DNA from 3 places in the Cupriavidus sp. SK-3 genome. Region 1 is predicted to be linked to each of the others. Evidence: predicted binding sites of a transcription regulator. Region 1 holds the regulator's gene; each other region holds the start of a gene.

Region 1 (4,219 bases):
TGACGACGTCAAGCAGGTTTATGTGCTGACTGGCAATGTGGTGCTGACCAAGGGCACCATGGTGTTGAAATCCGACGCGGCCGAAGTGCGCACCGATCCCGAGGGCTACCAGTACGCCGTGGCTACGTCCAAGGGCGGCAAGCAGGCTTATATCCGCCAGAAGCGCGACAACGTCGATGAATACATCGACGGCTGGGGCGACCGCATCGAGTATGACGGCAAGCAGGAGTTGTCCAAGCTGATCGGCCGCGCACGCATGGCGCGGCTGGCCGGCGCCAAGCTGGTCGACGAGATCCGTGGCGCAGTGATCACCTACGACAGCCGCAACGAGTTCTACACCGCCAGCGGCGGTACGGAGAACGCGACGGCGGGCAGCCCGTCCGGTCGCGTGCGCGCCGTGTTGTCGCCGCGCCAGGAGCAGCCCGCCAGCGGCGCCGCCGGCGCCCCGCTGCCGCTCAAGCCTGCGCCCGCCCCCGTCAATCCCTGACGCCGCCGCGTCGCCCGACCCACGGATTCAGCCTTCATGACCGTTACCCAAACCGCACCCTCCCAGCCCGCCACCCTGAAGGACAGCAGCACGCTGGTCGTGCGCCACCTGAAAAAGCGCTACGGCTCGCGCACGGTGGTCAAGGATGTGTCCCTCGACGTAAAGAGCGGCGAGGTGGTCGGACTGCTGGGGCCCAACGGCGCGGGGAAGACCACCTCCTTCTACATGATCGTGGGACTGGTGGCGCTGGACGAGGGCGACATCGTGCTCGACGACAAGCACATCAGCGGCCTGGCCATTCACGAACGGGCGCGCATGGGCCTGTCCTACCTGCCGCAGGAAGCTTCGGTGTTCCGCAAGCTGAATGTGCAGGAGAACATCCGCGCGGTGCTGGAATTGCAGATCCAGGACGGCAAGCCACTTGGCAAGGCCGAGATCGAGCGCCGGCTGGACACGCTGCTCGATGACCTCCAGATTGCCCACCTGCGCGACAATCCGGCGCTTTCGCTGTCAGGCGGCGAACGCCGCCGCGTGGAAATCGCCCGCGCCCTGGCCTCGGCACCACGCTTCATCCTGCTCGACGAGCCCTTCGCCGGCGTCGACCCGATCGCGGTGGGCGAGATCCAGCGCATCGTCAGCTTCCTCAAGGCGCGCAATATCGGCGTGCTGATCACCGACCACAACGTGCGCGAGACGCTGGGCATCTGCGATCACGCCTACATCATCAGCGAAGGCGCCGTGCTGGCCTCTGGCCGGCCTGAAGACATCATCGCCAACGAGTCGGTGCGCAAGGTCTACCTGGGCGAGAATTTCCGCATGTAACGCGGCGCGCCACAGCACGCGGCAGCTGGCAGCTGGCAGCTGCGGCGACCTTGTGCCCAGGTGGCGCCGGTGCCGCCTTTTATCCTGCAACGATCACGGCGTCATCAGCGATAGCAATTTCCGTTCCAACGGCGCGGAAGTTGGGCATAAAATAGGTCGCATGAAACCGTCGCTACAGCTCCGCCTCTCGCAGCATCTCGCGCTTACGCCGCAACTCCAGCAGTCGATCCGGCTGCTGCAACTGTCCACGCTCGAACTGCAGCAGGAAGTGGAACAGGCGCTGACCGAGAACCCTTTGCTCGAACGCGAGAACGACTGGCTCGACAGCCCGTTGCGCGTTGCCGCCGACGGCTCGGTCAACATGCAGAGCGCTCCCGCGCCGGCGCCCGCCGACGGCCAGGGCACCAGCGAGAACCGCCCCGACGGCGCGCCCGAGGCCGAAGACAGCTATTCCGACAGCAACGAGGACTACGGCAACGACTGGAGCCTCGACGACTTCGCCCGCCGCCCGCAAGGCGACGACGACGAAAAGACCCCGATGCAGCTGCGCGACGCCGAACCCACGCTGCGCGAACATCTGATGGAACAGCTCGCGCCGCTGAAAATTTCGTTGCGCGACAAGGGGCTGGCCATCTTCCTGGTCGAGTCGCTGGACGACGACGGCTACCTGAGCGCCTCGCTCGAGGAAATCTGCAGCGAACTGCCGGAGGAACTTGAATTCGAGGTCGACGAGATCCAGGCCGTCCTTACGCTGCTGCAGAGCTTCGATCCGCCTGGTGTCGGCGCACGCAATGCGGCCGAATGCCTGGCGCTGCAATTGCGTCGCATCAAGCATCCGCAGCGCGACCTGGCGCTGACCATTGTCACCAATCACCTGGAACTGCTCGCGGTACGCGACTACACGCGCCTGAAAAAAGCGCTGCAGGTGGACGAGCCGGAACTGAAGTCGGCGCATGAACTGATCCGCTCGCTGGCACCTTATCCGGGCCATGCGTACAGCCGTCCCGAAGCCGACTTCGTCGTGCCCGATGTTTTTGTCCGAAAACTGAATGGCGGCTGGATCGCGCAACTCAATCCGGATGTGATGCCGCGGCTACGTATCAACGACATGTACGCGCAGATATTGCGCGGTGCAAAAGGCGATGCGGGTGCTGCGGGACTGCAGCAAAAACTGCAGGAAGCACGCTGGTTGATTAAGAATATCCAGCAAAGGTTCGACACGATATTGCGCGTTGCACAAGCTATTGTCGAACGTCAAAAGAACTTCTTCACCCACGGTGAAATTGCGATGCGCCCCTTGGTTTTGCGGGAGATTGCCGATACACTGGGTTTACACGAGTCCACCATCTCTCGGGTGACTACCAATAAATATATGGCAACGCCGATGGGGACTTTCGAGCTGAAGTATTTCTTCGGCAGTCACGTATCCACAGAAACCGGCGGCGCGGCCTCGTCAACGGCAATTCGTGCGTTGATCAAGCAACTGATAGGAGCCGAAGACGCCAGGAATCCCTTGTCCGACAGCCGGATTGCCGAATTGCTCGGCGAGCAAGGCTTCGTAGTGGCACGGCGCACCGTTGCCAAATACCGCGAAGCGCTCAAGATTCCGGCAGTTACTCTCCGCAAGACTTTGTAGCCGAGTTGCATCGCCTGCCTGGTGCAACTCTTTCAGAAGGAGAAACGCTATGAACTTCAAGATCAGTGGACACCACTTGGACATCACGCCCCCGCTGCGTGAGTACGTGGAAACGAAACTGGAGCGTATCGTCAGGCATTTTGATCAAGTCATTGGCGTAAGTGTGCTGCTCTCTGTCGACAATACAAAAGAAAAGGACCGGCGGCAGTACGCGGAAATCAATCTACATCTCAAGGGCAAGGACATCTTTGTCGAAGCGCATCATGAAGACCTGTATGCCGCTATCGACGCGCTCGTCGACAAGCTCGACCGGCAGGTGATTCGCCATAAGGATCGCGTGCAAAGCCACGACCGCGAAGCGGTCAAGTATCAGATGGCCGCATCGCAGATGCAGCAATGACCGTGCCTGGTGGCCCACAGACCGGGCCGCCGGTGTCACTCCCTTGAAACCGGAATCAAGCCGCGCCCATAGCGCGGCTTTTTCGTTCCTGGCGCTCATCCGGGACCACGCGGGGGATTCCGCAATGCATATGGACCGGTGTATGCTGTGCAATACATAGTTCTCGAGCTCAACGATTTTTCCGTGCACGCGGCACCGCTTCCGCGCATCGGGTATTGCAATGCACAAGGTGGGGGCGGGCCTGCTCTATAATGGCCAGACGCCCGACACCGGCAGGGGGACACCCGGTGAAACTTCGGACCTTGGTTTTTTCTTCTTTTTTGCCCGGCGCGACGCCTCCCGGCCCCGGGCCTGCTTACTAGAAAACCCTGCGCATTCCACATGAATCGTTTGGCTAAATTGCTGCCACCCGGCAACATCAACCTCGACGTCAGCGTCACCAGCAAGAAGCGCGTGTTCGAACAGGCCGGGCTCCTCTTCGAGAACAACCATGGCGTGGCGCGCGCTACCGTGACCGACAACCTGTTCGCCCGCGAATCGCTGGGGTCCACTGGTCTTGGCGCCGGGGTTGCCATTCCGCATGGCCGCATCAAGGGACTGAAGCAGCCACTTGCCGCCTTCATGCGCCTGGCCGAGCCGATCCCCTTCGAATCTCCCGACGGCAAGCCGGTTGCGCTGCTGATCTTCCTGCTGGTGCCCGAGCAGGCCACCCAGCAACATCTGGAGATTCTCTCGGAGATCGCCCAGTTGCTGTCCGACCGCGAGATGCGCGAAGGACTGGCTACCCTGCCCACCCCCGATGACGTGCACCAGTTGCTGACACAATGGCACCCCTGACCGGCCTCGGCGATCTTTACGCAGGCGAGCAGGGCAA
Region 2 (4,219 bases), on a different contig from region 1:
GCCTGCGCCTGCTGCAGGGCAATCTCGGGCGCGGCATGATCAAGGTGTCGGCGGTGGCGCCGGAGCATCGGGTGGTGGAGGCGCCGGCGCGCGTTTTCGATTCCCAGGAAGGCTTGCAGGCCGCGTTCGATGCCGGCGAGCTGGCTGGCGATGTGGTCGCGGTGGTGCGCTTCCAGGGGCCGAACGCCAACGGCATGCCCGAACTGCACCGCCTTACGCCGGTGCTGGGCGCGCTGCAGGATGCCGGCCACAAGGTGGCGCTGGTCACCGACGGGCGCATGTCCGGCGCTTCAGGCAAGGTGCCGGCGGTCATTCATGTGGGTCCGGAGGCACTTGCTGGCGGCCCCTTGTCGCGAGTGCGCGATGGCGACCGCCTCCGCGTGGATGCCGTCGCTGGCACCCTGGAATGGCTCGGTGGCGCCGACGGCGACGCCGACTTCGCGGCGCGCGCCTCGGCGGTACGGCCGGACGACGCGTTCGCCAGCTTCAGCGTCGGCCGCGGCCTGTTTGGCCTGTTCCGCCGCAATGCGCGGATAGCAGAAGAGGGCGGCAGCGCGCTGGACCTGTCCGAAGCCGATGCGCACGGCGCTGTCCAAACCGGCGTGGCCGTCGCACAATAGGCGGCGCGCCCCGATATTTGTGTCATTTGTGTCCCCGGCAGCCAACGGCTGGCGGGGACGACCCCGAGCCGGCCCATGCGGGTCCTATCATGGCTTCATGGCCGTATGCTTCCGGACACTGCCGGCGGCCGGCGCGGGGACTACCGACAAGGATGGGCAAACCATCCGAACACGATCGCTGGAGCAGACATGATCTACATCCTGATGGGCGTTTCCGGCAGCGGAAAGAGCACCGTCGGCCAGATGCTGGCCGAGACCCTGCATTGCGGCTTTCACGACGCCGATGATTTCCACAGCGCCGCCAACAAGGCGAAGATGCACAACGGCATCCCGCTGACTGATGAAGACCGCTGGCCCTGGCTGGCCGCCATGCGCGCGGCGATCGATGCGGCCCGCGCCGAAGGCCGCACCCATGTGTTCACCTGTTCCGCGTTGCGCCAGACCTATCGCGACCGGCTGACGCCGCCCGACGGCGGCGTGACCTTTGTCTATATGAAGGGCGACGCCGCGGTCATCGGCGGCCGCCTGGCCGAGCGCAGCGAGCACTTCTTCAATCCGGCGCTGTTGCAGAGCCAGTTTGAAACGCTGGAGGAGCCGCGCGACGCGCTGGTACTCGATATCCGCCAGACCCCTGAAGCCCTGGTGCAGTACATCCTGGCCGAAGTGCCGGCATGCAAGGGCACGGCCGTGGCGCGTTAGCGCGGCGCGTTGCCCCCGCCCGGACCGTTCCCGGGCGCCGTCTTGGTGCGTATTGAGGAGGGGCTGGCAGACATCTTGCTTAATCCATGCTTGATGGCGCGAATGCCCGCCGCTTGCGGCTTTCGTGGTCATAGGTATCCTATAGGTACAGCACTTCGAAGCATGACGAGACGGTCCGCGGCTGCGCCGCCGGGCCGCGGGTGGTGACCTCAAGGTGCTGTGCCGGGAACAAGAAGCCAATCAAAACGGGATTGCCGGCAGTTTGGGCGGCGCCCAAATCATGGGGGAACGGCCATCATGGCGGCGCGGTTTTTCGACGAGATGCTCGATTGGCAAGATGGCGTGGCGGCATCGATCCACGCGGGAGAGTCCCTGCCGGCAGGCGCCGTGCGGGGGCATTACAAGCAGTTCGCGGACTGGCTGGCGCGACAGTCCGAAGGCACCATGGGCAACAAGCGCGCGGAGGCGGACCTGATCTTCCGGCGTGTGGGCATCACGTTCGCCGTGTATGGCGAAAAGGATGAGTCCAACAGCGGCACCGAGCGCACCATCCCGTTCGACGTGATTCCCCGGATCTTTCCCGCCAGCGAGTGGGCCACGCTGGAGCGCGGGCTGCGCCAGCGGGTCTCCGCGCTGAATCGCTTCATCCACGATATCTATCATGGCCAGGACATCATCCGCGCCGGCGTGATTCCCCCAGACCAGATCTACAACAACGCGCAGTACCGGCCCGAGATGCTCGGCATCGACGTGCCGCGCGATATCTATGCCCACGTTGCGGGCATCGACGTGGTACGCGCGGGCGAGGGCGAGTTCTACGTGCTGGAAGACAACCTGCGCGTGCCCTCCGGCGTCTCCTACATGCTGGAGAACCGCAAGATGATGATGCGGTTGTTTCCCGACCTGTTCGCGCGCAACCGCGTGGCGCCGGTGGCCCATTATCCGGACCTGTTGCTCGACATGTTGCGCGGGGTCTCGCCGCAGAACATCGCCGATCCCACCGTGGTGGTACTGACGCCCGGCATGTACAACTCCGCCTATTTCGAGCACGCCTTCCTGGCTCAGCAGATGGGCGTGGAGCTGGTCGAGGGCAGCGACCTGTTCGTGCAGGACGATCATCTCTACATGCGTACCACGCAGGGCCCGCAGCGCATCGACGTGATCTACCGCCGGGTCGACGACGACTTCCTCGACCCGCTGGTGTTCCGGCCCGATTCGACGCTGGGCGCGGCGGGACTGCTGTCGGTCTATCGCGCCGGCAACGTCACCATCTGCAATGCCATCGGCACTGGCGTGGCCGACGACAAATCGATCTATCCCTATGTGCCGGACATGATCCGCTTCTACCTCGGCGAGGAAGCCATCCTGAACAATGTCCCGACCTATATGTGCCGCCGTCCCGATGACCTGCAGTACGTGCTCGATCACATGGACGAACTGGTGGTGAAGGAAACCCACGGCGCCGGCGGCTACGGCATGCTGGTGGGCCCGGCCGCCACCCGCGCCGAGATCGATACCTTCCGCGAGGTCGTGCGCGCGCGTCCGGAGCAGTACATCGCGCAACCGACGCTGGCGCTGTCAACCTGCCCGACCTACGTCGAGTCCGGCATCGCGCCGCGCCACATCGACCTGCGCCCATTCGTGCTGTCGGGCAAGGACGTGCGCATGGTGCCCGGCGGGTTGACGCGCGTGGCGCTGCGGGAAGGCTCGCTGGTGGTCAATTCCTCGCAGGGCGGGGGCACCAAGGACACCTGGGTGCTGGAGCGCTGAAGCGCGGCGCTCGCAAGGATTGTTTGAGATTCCCGCGCCGGCCGCCTCGATGCCGGCGGCGCGCGGGCGAACAGCGCAGTACGAGGGGACTGACATGCTTAGCCGCACTGCCGACCATCTGTTCTGGATGGCGCGCTACACCGAGCGCGCGGAGAATACCGCGCGCATGCTCGACGTGAATTACCAGACGTCGCTGTTGCCGCAATCCGCCGAGGTGGCGGAGCAGGGCTGGTGGGCCATGCTCGATATCTCCGAGCTGACCACGGTGTTTGACGAGAAGTACGGCCTGCTGACGCGCGACGATGTGATCGACTTCATGGTGCGGGACATGACCAATGTCTCGTCGATCATGAGCTGCCTGCGCGCGGCGCGCGAGAATGCGCGCGCGGTGCGCGGCTCGCTGACCACCGAGGTGTGGGAGACCATCAACACCACCTGGCTCGACGTGCAGCGCATGATTGCTGACGGCATCCTGTCCGACGATCCCGCGCAATTCTTCGAGTGGGTCAAGTTCCGCTCCCACCTGGCCCGTGGCGTGCAGTTCGGCACCATGCTCAAGGACGATGCTTTCCACTTCATGCGGCTGGGTACGTTCCTGGAGCGCGCCGACAATACCGCGCGGATTCTCGATGTGAAATTCCAGGCCGGCACGCTGGACGACAGCGATCCCAATCGCGACGCCAACGATTTCTATCATTGGGCGGCGGTACTGCGCTCGGTGTCCGGCTTCGAGGTCTACCGCAAGATCTACCGCACGGTGATCACGCCCGAGCGCGTGGCCGAGCTGCTGATCCTGCGCCCGGACATGCCGCGTTCGCTGGTGTCGAGCATGGACGAGGTGGTGGCGATCCTGTCGCTGGTCGGAAACCAGCATTCTTCGGAAACCGAGCGGCAGGCTGGTAAACTCCACGCCGATTTGAAATACGCGCGCATCGACGACATCTTCGCCGTCGGGCTGCATGCTTACCTGACCAGTTTCCTGGAGCGCATCGGCGACCTCGGCAACGGCATCAGCCGGGATTTTCTCGTGCCGCTGCAGGCTGCCTGAGCCACTTCACGTGGGAGGTTGTGCCGGCCTCGCCATATCGTGAAATACAAGATTCATCACAAGACGGTTTACCGTTACGCCG
Region 3 (4,219 bases), on a different contig from region 1:
GGGCGGCTGTGCTCGTCGCTGGCGCGGCCGCTACTGTGGCTGCTGGTATTCGCGGCCGGCTTCCAGAATGCGCTCGGCGTCGCCATCGTGCCGCCCTATGACACCTATGTCGAATACAAGGTCTTTGTCACGCCCGGCCTGCTCGGCATGATCGCGCTGTTCAACGGCATGCAGTCCTCGCTGGCGATGGTGTACGACCGCGAGATGGGCGTGATGCGCCTGCTGCTGACCGCGCCGCTGCCCAGGGCCTGGCTGCTCGCCTGCAAGCTGGCTGCCGGCACCTTGCTTTCCTTGCTGCAGATGGTTGCCTTCCTGCTTGTCGCCATGGCCTTCGACGTGACGTTCGCGCCTGCATGCCTGCCCGGCGCGCTGGCGGTGATGGTGCTGGCCGCGCTGATGCTGGGGGCGTTGGGCTTGCTGCTGTCGGTGCATGTGCGGCAACTGGAGAACTTCGCCGGCACCATGAATTTTGTGATCTTCCCGATGTTCTTCATCAGCTCGGCGCTGTATCCGCTCTGGAAACTGGAGGAGTCCGGCGCCACGGTGGTCTACCAGCTCGCGCGCTTCAATCCCTTTACCCATGCCGTGGAAGCGATCCGCTTCGCCTTGTACGGGCAGGCCGCGCCAGTCAGTCTCGCGGTGGTGGCCGGTTGCACGGCTGTGTTCTTCGCTTTGGCGCTGTTCGGTTACGACCCGCAGCGCGGGATGGCGCGCCGCGTGCGCCAGGCCGGGGGGCCGGCATGAGGCATGCCGTGCCGCTGGCAGCTTGCCTGGCGTTGGCCGCAACGGGCGCGTGGGCCTTGGACAGCCGGGATCCGTTGCAGTCGCCGCAATGGCCGCTGGTGCACAAGGAAGCGCTGCAACAGGCGCCGTTCGTGTTCGACAGCCGCGTCAAGGTCACCGGGCCGGCCTTTGCCGAAGATCCGATGCGGGTACCGATCGCCTTCGATGCGTCGGCGCTTGGCGAGGTGGATCGCATCGTGGTGGCGGTGGACCGCAACCCGATCCGCAAGGTACTGGAGTTCGAGCCGCTCAAGGTGCGCCCCTCGCTGTCGTTCCGCTTCAAGCTGGAGCAGGCCTCGCCGGTGCGCGTGGCGGCCCGCACGCGGGACGGCGTGTGGCATGTGGGCGGGGTGATGGTGGATGCCAGCGGCGGCGGCTGCACGGTGCCGGGCGCTACCCGCCGCGATGGCTCATGGAGCACCACGCTGAACCGGGTCGAATCGCGCGTGTTTCCCGGCCTCGGCGGCGCGGGTGGCCGGGTGCGGCTACGCGTGATGCACCCGATGGACACCGGGCTGGTGGCCGGTATCCCGGCCTTCCATGTGGAGTCCCTGAGCCTGCTCGACGCCACCCGGGAAACGATGCTGCGGATGACGCTGTACGAACCGGTTGCCGAGAACCCGATCTTCTCCTTCGACCTGCGCGAGGCCATCGAGCGCGGCATGACGGTGACCGGACGCGATAACAACGGCAACCGGTTCGCGGCGCAGGTGACGCCATGAAGCGCGCGCTCGGGATCCTGCTATGGCTGGCAGCGCAGGCGGCGCTGGCGCAGGCAGGGGACTATCGCCTGGCGCCACGCCAGGTCGCCGCCGACGTGTGGCTGCTGGAAGGGGCCAATGCGGATTTCGCGCCGGGCAACGGCTGCAACATCATCAACACCGCCTTTATCGATACGGGTGACGGCGTGGTGGTGATCAATACCGGGCCGTCGCGCCAGTACGGCGAGCAGCAGCGCCGCGCCATTGCTTCGGTCACGGCGGCGCCGGTGAGGCTGGTGCTCAATCTCAACCTGCATCCGGACTACTTCTTCGGCAACCAGGCCTATGCCGAAGTGGGCGGCAGCGCGCTGGCCGGCACCATCGACGGCGCCCGGCGCGAAGGACCTGCTTATGCCGACAACCTCTACCGCCTGTGCGGCAACTGGATGCGCGACACCGAACCGGCGCCGCCGCGCCACGTGCTGACCCCGGGCCGGCGCACGATCGGCCGGCACACCTTCGATCTGATCCGGATGGACGGCCACACCGCCGACGACCTGGTGATCGTAGACCGCAGCGCCGGCATTGTGTTCGCGGGCGGCGTGGCATTCCGCGAGCGCGTGCCGACCACACCCCACGCCGATCTCAAGCGCTGGCTGGCCAGCCTGGACCAATTGCAGGCGCTGCTGCGCGACAGCGGCGCGCGGCTGCTGATCCCCAGCCACGGGCCGGCGCTCGGCAGCGCGGACGCCATCGCGCAGACACGCGGCTACCTGCAGTGGCTGGACGCCCGCATGACCCAGGCGGCCTCCGAGGGCCGCGACCTGGCCGAGGTGATCGCCATGCCGGTGCCGGACGCCTACGCGCGCTGGGGCGCCATGCCGGCGGAGTACTTGCGCAATGTGACGCACCTCTACCCGGCGTATGAGGATGCCGCGTTGAGACGCTGAGTCCGGACAGGTGTGCTGTTCAATTCCGCAACAACGGCAACGGAGTGTTCCGCGCTGGTACGCCATCCGCGCATCCACCGGCCGCCGCGGGGCCGGATGCGGGTGTTTTCCATTGGCATGGGAATTGCCAAGAGTCAGTCTGGTGTGCGTGGCGCACTGGTGAAGATCGACAACAAGAGAGAGGAGCAGACAATGAGGACGTTACGCGTGATGATGGTGCTCGCGGCGACTGCCGCGAGCCTGGCGGCGCAGGCCGCGGTGACCGATGCCATGATCGAGAATGACGCGAAGTCGCCGGGCGACGTGCTGTCGTGGGGGATGGGCCCGCAAGGCCAGCGCTTTTCCGCGCTGAACCGCATCAACACCAGGAACGTCAGCCAGCTGGTGCCGGCCTGGTCGTTCTCGTTCGGCGGCGAAAAGCAGCGCGGGCAGGAAGCGCAGCCGTTGATTCATGACGGCAAGATGTTCGTGACGGCCTCGTACTCGCGCATCTACGCGCTCGATCTGAAGACCGGCAGCAAGCTCTGGAAATATGAGCATCGCCTGCCCGAAGGCATCATGCCCTGCTGCGACGTGGTCAACCGTGGCGCGGCCCTGTACGACAACCTGGTGATCTTTGGCACGCTCGATGCGCAACTGGTGGCGCTGGACCAGAAGACCGGCAAGGTGGTGTGGAAGGACAAGATCGAGGACTATGCCGCTGGCTACTCCTACACGGCAGCGCCCCTGATCGTCAAAGGCATGGTGCTGACCGGCATCTCCGGCGGCGAGTTCGGCGTGGTGGGACGGGTCGAGGCACGCGACGCCAAGACCGGGCAACTGATCTGGTCCAGGCCGGTGGTGGAAGGCCATATGGGCTACAAGTACGACAAGGACGGCAACAAGACCGAGGACGGCGTGACCGGTACCCAGAACGCCAGCTGGCCCGGCGAGACCTGGAAGACCGGCGGCGCGGCCACCTGGCTGGGCGGCACCTATGACCCGAAGACCGGCCTGGCCTACTTCGGTACCGGCAACCCGGGGCCGTGGAACAGCCACATGCGCAAGGGCGACAACCTGTATTCGGCCTCGACCGTGGCGCTCGACCCGACCACCGGCAAGATCGTCTGGCATTACCAGAACACGCCGAACGATGGCTGGGATTTCGACGGCGTCAACGAGTTCGTGACCTTCGACCAGGATGGGAAGCGCCTGGGCGGCAAGGCCGACCGCAACGGTTTCTTCTACGTCAATGACGCCACCAACGGCAAGCTGGTGAACGCCTTCCCCTTCGTCAAGAAGATCACCTGGGCCAGCAGCATCGACCTCAAGACCGGGCGCCCCAACATGATCGCGGAAAGCCGGCCGGGCGACCCGGCCGCGGGCAGCGATCCGAAGAAGGGCCAGTCCGTGTTCGCCGCGCCGGGCTTCCTCGGCGGCAAGAACCAGCAGCCGATGGCCTACAGTCCGCAGACCGGCCTGTTCTATGTACCGGCCAATGAATGGGGCATGGACATCTGGAACGAACCCGTGGGCTACAAGAAGGGCGCCGCCTTCCTCGGCGCCGGCTTCACCATCCATCCGCTCAACGAGGACTACATCGGCTCGCTGCGCGCGATCAATCCCAAGACCGGCAAGATCGAGTGGGAGGTCAAGAACTACGCGCCGCTGTGGGGCGGGGTGATGACCACTGCCGGCGGTCTGGTGTTCTGGGGCACGCCAGAGGGCTACCTGAAGGCAGCGGACGCCAAGACTGGCAAGGAACTGTGGAAGTTCCAGACGGGCAGCGGCGTGGTGGCGCCTCCG

What was found. Region 1 encodes sigma-54, which starts transcription at its own class of promoters, with help from an activator protein. Its sites were predicted from a motif close to TGGCANGNAANCTGCTTT; they were not measured.
Region 2: CF70_RS00945 (circularly permuted type 2 ATP-grasp protein) is a predicted target of sigma-54. The motif match lies at 1,384-1,401, and genes of this name have one in related genera.
Region 3: CF70_RS06755 (PQQ-dependent methanol/ethanol family dehydrogenase) is a predicted target of sigma-54. The motif match lies at 2,548-2,565, and genes of this name have one in related genera.

The regions. Positions count from the first base shown of each region.
Region 1 is NZ_JFJV02000205.1:13,466-17,684, reverse strand. Features, by position in the region: gene lptA (lipopolysaccharide transport periplasmic protein LptA) at 1-487, shown strand, start outside; gene lptB (LPS export ABC transporter ATP-binding protein) at 524-1,309, shown strand; gene CF70_RS19860 (RNA polymerase factor sigma-54) at 1,470-2,945, shown strand; gene hpf (ribosome hibernation-promoting factor, HPF/YfiA family) at 2,995-3,345, shown strand; gene ptsN (PTS IIA-like nitrogen regulatory protein PtsN) at 3,727-4,182, shown strand.
Region 2 is NZ_JFJV02000014.1:11,516-15,734, reverse strand. Features, by position in the region: gene edd (phosphogluconate dehydratase) at 1-620, shown strand, start outside; gene CF70_RS00950 (gluconokinase) at 810-1,319, shown strand; gene CF70_RS00945 (circularly permuted type 2 ATP-grasp protein) at 1,617-3,089, shown strand; gene CF70_RS00940 (alpha-E domain-containing protein) at 3,184-4,137, shown strand; gene CF70_RS00935 (transglutaminase family protein) at 4,177-4,219, shown strand, end outside.
Region 3 is NZ_JFJV02000060.1:54,092-58,310, reverse strand. Features, by position in the region: gene CF70_RS06770 (ABC transporter permease) at 1-744, shown strand, start outside; gene CF70_RS06765 (quinoprotein dehydrogenase-associated SoxYZ-like carrier) at 741-1,505, shown strand; gene CF70_RS06760 (quinoprotein relay system zinc metallohydrolase 1) at 1,502-2,434, shown strand; gene CF70_RS06755 (PQQ-dependent methanol/ethanol family dehydrogenase) at 2,627-4,219, shown strand, end outside.